Regions from separate parts of the Exiguobacterium sp. QJM3NY_9 genome, predicted to be linked through region 2. Evidence: riboswitches for the same ligand, from Rfam matches in the RefSeq annotation. Region 2 holds a riboswitch; the other holds the start of a gene.
The links. A riboswitch is a leader RNA that binds a small molecule or an ion and turns the genes downstream of it on or off. The one in region 2 is predicted to bind S-adenosylmethionine.

Region 1 (3,145 bases), 440 kb from region 2:
TATCTTAAGAGAAGCTATTTATGTAGCTAGAAAATGTTATGTTCGTAAATTTTTCTTGACTGACTCTGATTACAAGTGGGGAAAATATTAAATAAAATTTAAATGATAAGAATATTCTTTTAAATGATACTCTATCTCTTTAATTAAAATAGACTTAAGTATAAGTAAGGGATATGATTTAGATATCTCTAAAATATAAGTTATTAATGTTTTTTTGGATTTGTGAGAGGGGATAATTTGACATGAAGCGTATTATTATTCGTGCAGGTATGACACCCTTTGAACAGTTTGATGCTGAGTATATAATGAGAGAAAATTCAATCGGAGGGAACGTTGGGAATTTGATCTATCAGTACAGTATCTTCCGAACATTGATGACGGAAGGAACGACGATCACGCCTGACTATTACTACTATGATGAAGAACGTGCAGATGAGATCAACGAAAAATTTGATCTTTACGTCATTCCACTTGCAGATGCATTCCGTCAAGAGTTCGCATCGTCCCTTCGAAAATACACACGATTGATTAAAAAATTGAAAATTCCGGTCGTCGTCATCGGTGTTGGTCTACGCGCACCATTCGAGCCGGACTTAAAAGGCGGATTCCCGTTCGACGAGGATGTTAAAGCATTCGTCAGCGCAGTCCTCGAACGTTCAAGTATCATTGGACTTCGTGGTGAAATCACGTCGAAATACCTGACACGCCTTGGTTTCCGTGAAGGCATCGATCATAAAGTCATCGGTTGCCCATCGATGTATGCATTCGGTCGTAATCTTCACATTCGTGAGACAAACATCACGAAAGATTCGATGGTTAGTGTCAATTCATCACGTTTTTCACCCAAAAATGTCCTTGATTTTATCACACGTGGAATGGAAGAGTATCCAAATCACTATTTCATCCCACAATGGATGAAAGAATTGAAGTTGACGTACACTGGAACTCATCCGTTTGGAGACCTTTCAGATATGAATTATGCAGCTAGAATGTCACACCCGGTGTATATGAATGACCGTGTTCGTTTCTTCTTAAACGCTCAAACGTGGTTCGACTTCCTCAAAGAAGCTGACTTGAGCTTTGGTGCACGTCTCCACGGAAACATCACAGCGACACTCGCTGGAACACCAAGTATTTTGATTCCTAAAGATGCACGGATGCGTGAATTAACAGATTACCATCAATTGACGCACATCTGGGCAAATGACATCACGGCAGACACACGGCTTTCGGACGTCGTCGAAACAGCAGACTTCCAAAGCCCGGCGCGGATTCAAGTGAAAAACTTCGACAACTTTCTTGACTTCTTGAACACGAACGACTTGGAGCATATCTATCAAGACACGAACTATCCAGAGAACGTGCCGTTTGATCGTGAAATGGCGAAAACAGAACTCCTCCCAGCGGTTAAACCGATTACAGGAATCAGTATGGAAGAAGCAATCGCACGTTTTGAATCATTCTTCCCGGAAGAAGAGAAAAAAATTGCTGCGATTCAAAAACATGATAAAGATAAAGACAAAAAGATTAAAACGTTACAAGATAAACTCAACAAGCAGACGAAGGTGGTTAAACATCAAGAAGGTACATTGAACCGTAAAGCGGTTCGGATGGCCCTTAAGACAGCTAATCTCTTCGTAAAAAAATAACAAAAGAACGTCTCATGCCAATGCGGTGTGAGACGTTTTTTTTGAATTCTATTATCTGAATTGTGTTGACAATTCAAAAAAGGACTGCTACTGTTATGAAAAATTACATTCTTATCCAGAGAGGTGGAGGGACTGGCCCTTTGAAGCCTCAGCAACAGGTCGAAAGATACTGTGCTAATTCCTGCGGGTGTTGTACCCGATCGATAAGCGCTCTTGATGTTGTCGACCGACGCACCCTGTCTGTACAGGAGTGCGTTTTTTTATTGAGTGAGAAAGAGGAGTGGTGGAGGATGGAGCAAAAAACAACATTTCGACGAAAGATGGAGTCCCGTCATATCGTCATGCTGTCGTTAGGTGGCGTCATCGGGACGGGGCTGTTCCTAAGTACGGGGTACACATTAGAGCAAGCAGGTCGAATCGGGACGATTTTGTCCTACTTGCTTGGGGCACTCGTCGTTTATCTCGTGATGCTTTGTTTAGGGGAACTCGCTGTACATATGCCGGAAACCGGTGCCTTTCATAGTTATGCAACAAAGTATATTGGACCGGGAACCGGCTATACGGTCGCTTGGCTCTACTGGCTGACCTGGACGGTGGCGCTCGGTTCCGAGTTTACGGCAGCAGGTTTATTGATGCAACGCTGGTTCCCGGACGTGCCAGTCTGGTTGTTCAGCGGATTGTTCGTCATCATCATTTTAGTGATTAATGTACTGACAGTGCGCGTGTTCGCCGAAGTCGAATTTTGGTTTTCTGCCGTGAAAGTCATGACGATCATCGCCTTCATCGTCTTAGGGGCAGCAGCAATCGTCGGCTTTATTCCACTGGCGTCAGGAGAAGCAGCTCCGTTGTTCGGACCGCTGACGGAAGGGGAACTCTTCCCGAACGGGGCCTTTGCGATTTTGATGACGATGCTCGCCGTCAACTTTGCCTATTCGGGGACAGAACTGATTGGTGTTGCGGCAGGCGAGGCGGTTGATCCGAAGCGGACGATTCCTCTTGCCATCCGGACGACGATTGTCCGGCTGGTCGTGTTTTTTGTCGGCACGATCATCGTCCTGGCGATTTTACTGCCGACGGATGCGAACGGTGTGCTCGAGAGTCCGTTCGTTGCCGTCTTCGAACGGATCGGGATTCCATTTGCGGCGGACATCATGAACTTTGTCATCTTGACAGCAATCTTATCGGCAGCGAACTCCGGGTTGTACGCTGCGTCACGGATGTTGTGGTCGTTGTCTGATCAACAGATGATTTCACCGTTCTTTGCTAAATTGAGTCAAAACGGTGTTCCGACACGTGCCGTCATGTTCAGCATGCTCGGCGGATTGTTTGCACTACTATCGAGTGTCTACGCAGCAGAAAGCGTCTATATCGCACTCGTCTCGATTTCAGGACTTGCTGTCGTCGTTGTCTGGATGAGCATCAGTGCTTCGCAATACTTCTTTCGGCGGCGTTACCTGAGAGAAGGACACGACGTGCAAGACTTGGTGTACCGGACA
Region 2 (3,145 bases):
GTCGCCCTTCCGCAGACGATCGTCAATCCCGGTGAAGGGGTCATCGTCCCGGATCCAGGTTACCCGGATTACTTATCGGGCGCAGCACTTGCCGGTGCGTATCCAATCACGCTTCCGCTTCTCGCCGAGAATAGCTTTTTGCCTGACTATGATCTCCTCGATTCGCTTGACGTCGAACGAGCCCGGATGTTGTTCCTCAACTATCCGAGTAATCCGACCGGTGCGACAGCGACGGCAGCGGCTTTTGAACAAACGGTCGCGTTCGCTGATGCACATGACATTTGCGTCGTCCATGACTTAGCGTACGGCGGGATCAGTTTCGATGGTCCGACGCGGAGTTTCCTCCAGACGGAAGGCGCTAAGCATGTCGGGATTGAGTTGTTTTCACTCTCTAAACGGTTCAACATGTCCGGCTTCCGGATTGCCTTTGCAATCGGTAATCCGTCCGTCATCGCGAGCATCGAAACATACCAGGAACACCTTTACGTCAGTGCCTTCACACCAATCCAGCATGCAGCGACGGTCGCACTTTCAAGCGACCAGACATGTGTCCGTGAACTGAGCGCCTTGTATGAGACGCGACGCGATGCGTTGTTCGGTGCATTAAACGAAATCGGCTGGGCAGGACCGGTGCCCGGCGGTTCGTTCTTCGTCTGGCTCCCTGTTCCGTCCGGCTTCACGTCACAAAGCTTCACCGATCACCTGCTCGACGAAGCGCACGTCGCCGTGACACCGGGTCATTTCTTTGGTACATACGGTGAAGGTTACGTCCGGATCAGTCTGATTGCCGATGTTGACCGACTCGTCGAGGCTGTCAAACGAATCGGGACCCTTCAGCTCTTCCAAACCGCCGTTGCCGAATAATTCTGAAAAAACGTTTGACAGATGGGAATCATTTCCGTTAAAGTAAATCCCAACAGCATAGCTACTTATCGAGAGCGACCGAGGGATTAGGCCCAACGACGTCCGGCAACCACCAGTAATGGAACGGTGCCACATCCTACAGAACTTCTTTTGTTCTGAGAGATAAGTTACGAATTTCTACACTTCGTCGCTTTTTTCTGGTTGCTCTCTAACTGGAAAAAAGCGATTTTTTTGTATCGGGAGGGAAACATTATGATTGAGTTCGCACACATCACAAAACAATTTGCCCGTGACCGCACACCGATTTTTGCATTAAACGATGTCAACTTAACGATTGAACAAGGGGAAATTTTCGGCATCATCGGTGAATCCGGCGCCGGAAAAAGTACACTCTTACGGTTGATTAACGGACTCGAGACACCGACGAGCGGTACGGTCATAGTAGACGGAGCCAATCTATCACGTGTCTCCAAAACGTCTCTCCGCAAACTCCGTCTCCGGGTCGGTATGATCTTTCAACACTTTCAACTGATTCAGTCCCGCACCGTTGCCGACAATATCGCGTTCGCCTTAAAGGCTGCCGGTGTCAAACGGCGTGAGTTCCCGAAACGGATTCAAGAATTAACGGCACTCGTCGGACTCGAAGGATTCGAGACGAACTATCCGAGCCAACTCAGTGGTGGACAAAAACAACGCGTCGGCATCGCACGAGCGCTCGCCAACAATCCAAACATCTTACTCTGTGACGAAGCGACATCAGCGCTCGATCCGGTGACGACGCTCCAGATTCTCGATTTACTTAAAGATTTGAACGCCCGGCTCGGTTTGACGATCATCCTCATCACCCACGAAATCGATGTCGTCAAACAAATTTGTCACCGCGTTGCCGTCATGGCGCACGGTGAAGTCGTCGAAGTCGCTTCGACTTACGCTATATTTAGTCAAGCCGAGCATCCGGTCACAAAACATTACGTCGATACGGCACTTCAAATCGAGTTACCGGAACGGATTTTACGGGCGGCCCCCGGCAAAATCATTCGACTTCAGTTCACGGGTGAAAAAACAGGTGAGAGTACATTATCTGAAGCCATCAAACAATTCGATATCGCAGTCAGCATCCTGCATGGGAAGGTCGACTACATCCAGGACGTTGCGTTTGGCGTCTTAATCGTCAGTTTGACGGGACCGACGCTACACGTGAATCGTGCCTTAACCTGGCTCGAGGGACAGTTACATGCAATCGAGGTGATTCAAGATGTCGCTTGACCGGTTTACGACAATGCTCCCTGACTTAACGAAAGCGCTCGGAGAGACGGCCTTCATGGTCGGTATTTCACTCACATTCGCCATCATCATCGGGATTCCGCTCGGGATCTTATTATTCATTACCGACCGCGGTCTCTTTTTCCAAAACATCATCATTCGCAGCACATTAGATTTTGCCATCAATATCGTCCGCTCGTTACCATTCATCATCTTACTCGTTGCCTTGATTCCATTGACGCAACTCATCACGAAGACGACGATTGGTCCTGCCGCCGCCTCGGTCAGTTTGAGCGTCGCCGCGATTCCGTTTCTCGCCCGACTCGTCGAAACCTCACTCCGTGAGATTCCACCCGGCTTGATTGAAGCAGCAGAAGCGTGCGGGGCGAAACCGCTCCGTATCATCATCAGCGTCCTCTTGCCGGAAGCCTTGCCCGGAATCATTCAAGGCTTAACGTTGACATTGATCAGCCTGATCGGATTCTCAGCGATGGCCGGGATCGTCGGTGGTGGCGGAATTGGTGACCTCGCGATCCGGTTCGGTTATTACCGCTACGATAACGTCGTCATGATCATGACGATCGTCGTGCTCGTCGTCATCATTCAAGTCATTCAAGCACTCGGCAACCGGTTCGCCCGCGTCGCCGATAAACGATAACTAACAAATAGAGAACGCAAGGGAGAGAGTACGATGAAAAAACGCTATGTCTTTTTAGCAACAGGATTATTAGGAGCAAGCATCTTAGCCGGATGCGGTGACAGCAGTGCAAATGAAGAAACGAAGTCCATCAAAATCGGGGCGACGAGTGGTCCGTATAGCGATATGGTCAAAGAAGCGATTCAACCGGGACTCGAAAAGAAAGGCTACAACGTCGAAATCGTCGAATTCAGTGATTACATTCAACCGAACCTTGCCCTCGGGAGCGGTGATATCGATGCCAACCTGTTCCAGCACTCGATTTATTTAAAAACCTTTGCGAAAGAAAAAAATCTCGATCTCACAGGGCTGATCACTGTC

Region 1: another riboswitch for S-adenosylmethionine. It lies ahead of AC0VYQ_RS15225 (amino acid permease); the one in region 2 lies ahead of AC0VYQ_RS13020 (methionine ABC transporter ATP-binding protein).

The regions. Positions count from the first base shown of each region.
Region 1 covers NZ_CM149679.1:2,990,210-2,993,354, reverse strand. The annotation lists gene AC0VYQ_RS15230 (polysaccharide pyruvyl transferase family protein) at 243-1,649, shown strand; SAM riboswitch class I at 1,758-1,859, shown strand; gene AC0VYQ_RS15225 (amino acid permease) at 1,940-3,145, shown strand, end outside.
Region 2 covers NZ_CM149679.1:2,549,372-2,552,516, forward strand. The annotation lists gene AC0VYQ_RS13015 (aminotransferase class I/II-fold pyridoxal phosphate-dependent enzyme) at 1-864, shown strand, start outside; SAM riboswitch class I at 927-1,033, shown strand; gene AC0VYQ_RS13020 (methionine ABC transporter ATP-binding protein) at 1,117-2,130, shown strand; gene AC0VYQ_RS13025 (methionine ABC transporter permease) at 2,120-2,785, shown strand; gene AC0VYQ_RS13030 (MetQ/NlpA family ABC transporter substrate-binding protein) at 2,819-3,145, shown strand, end outside.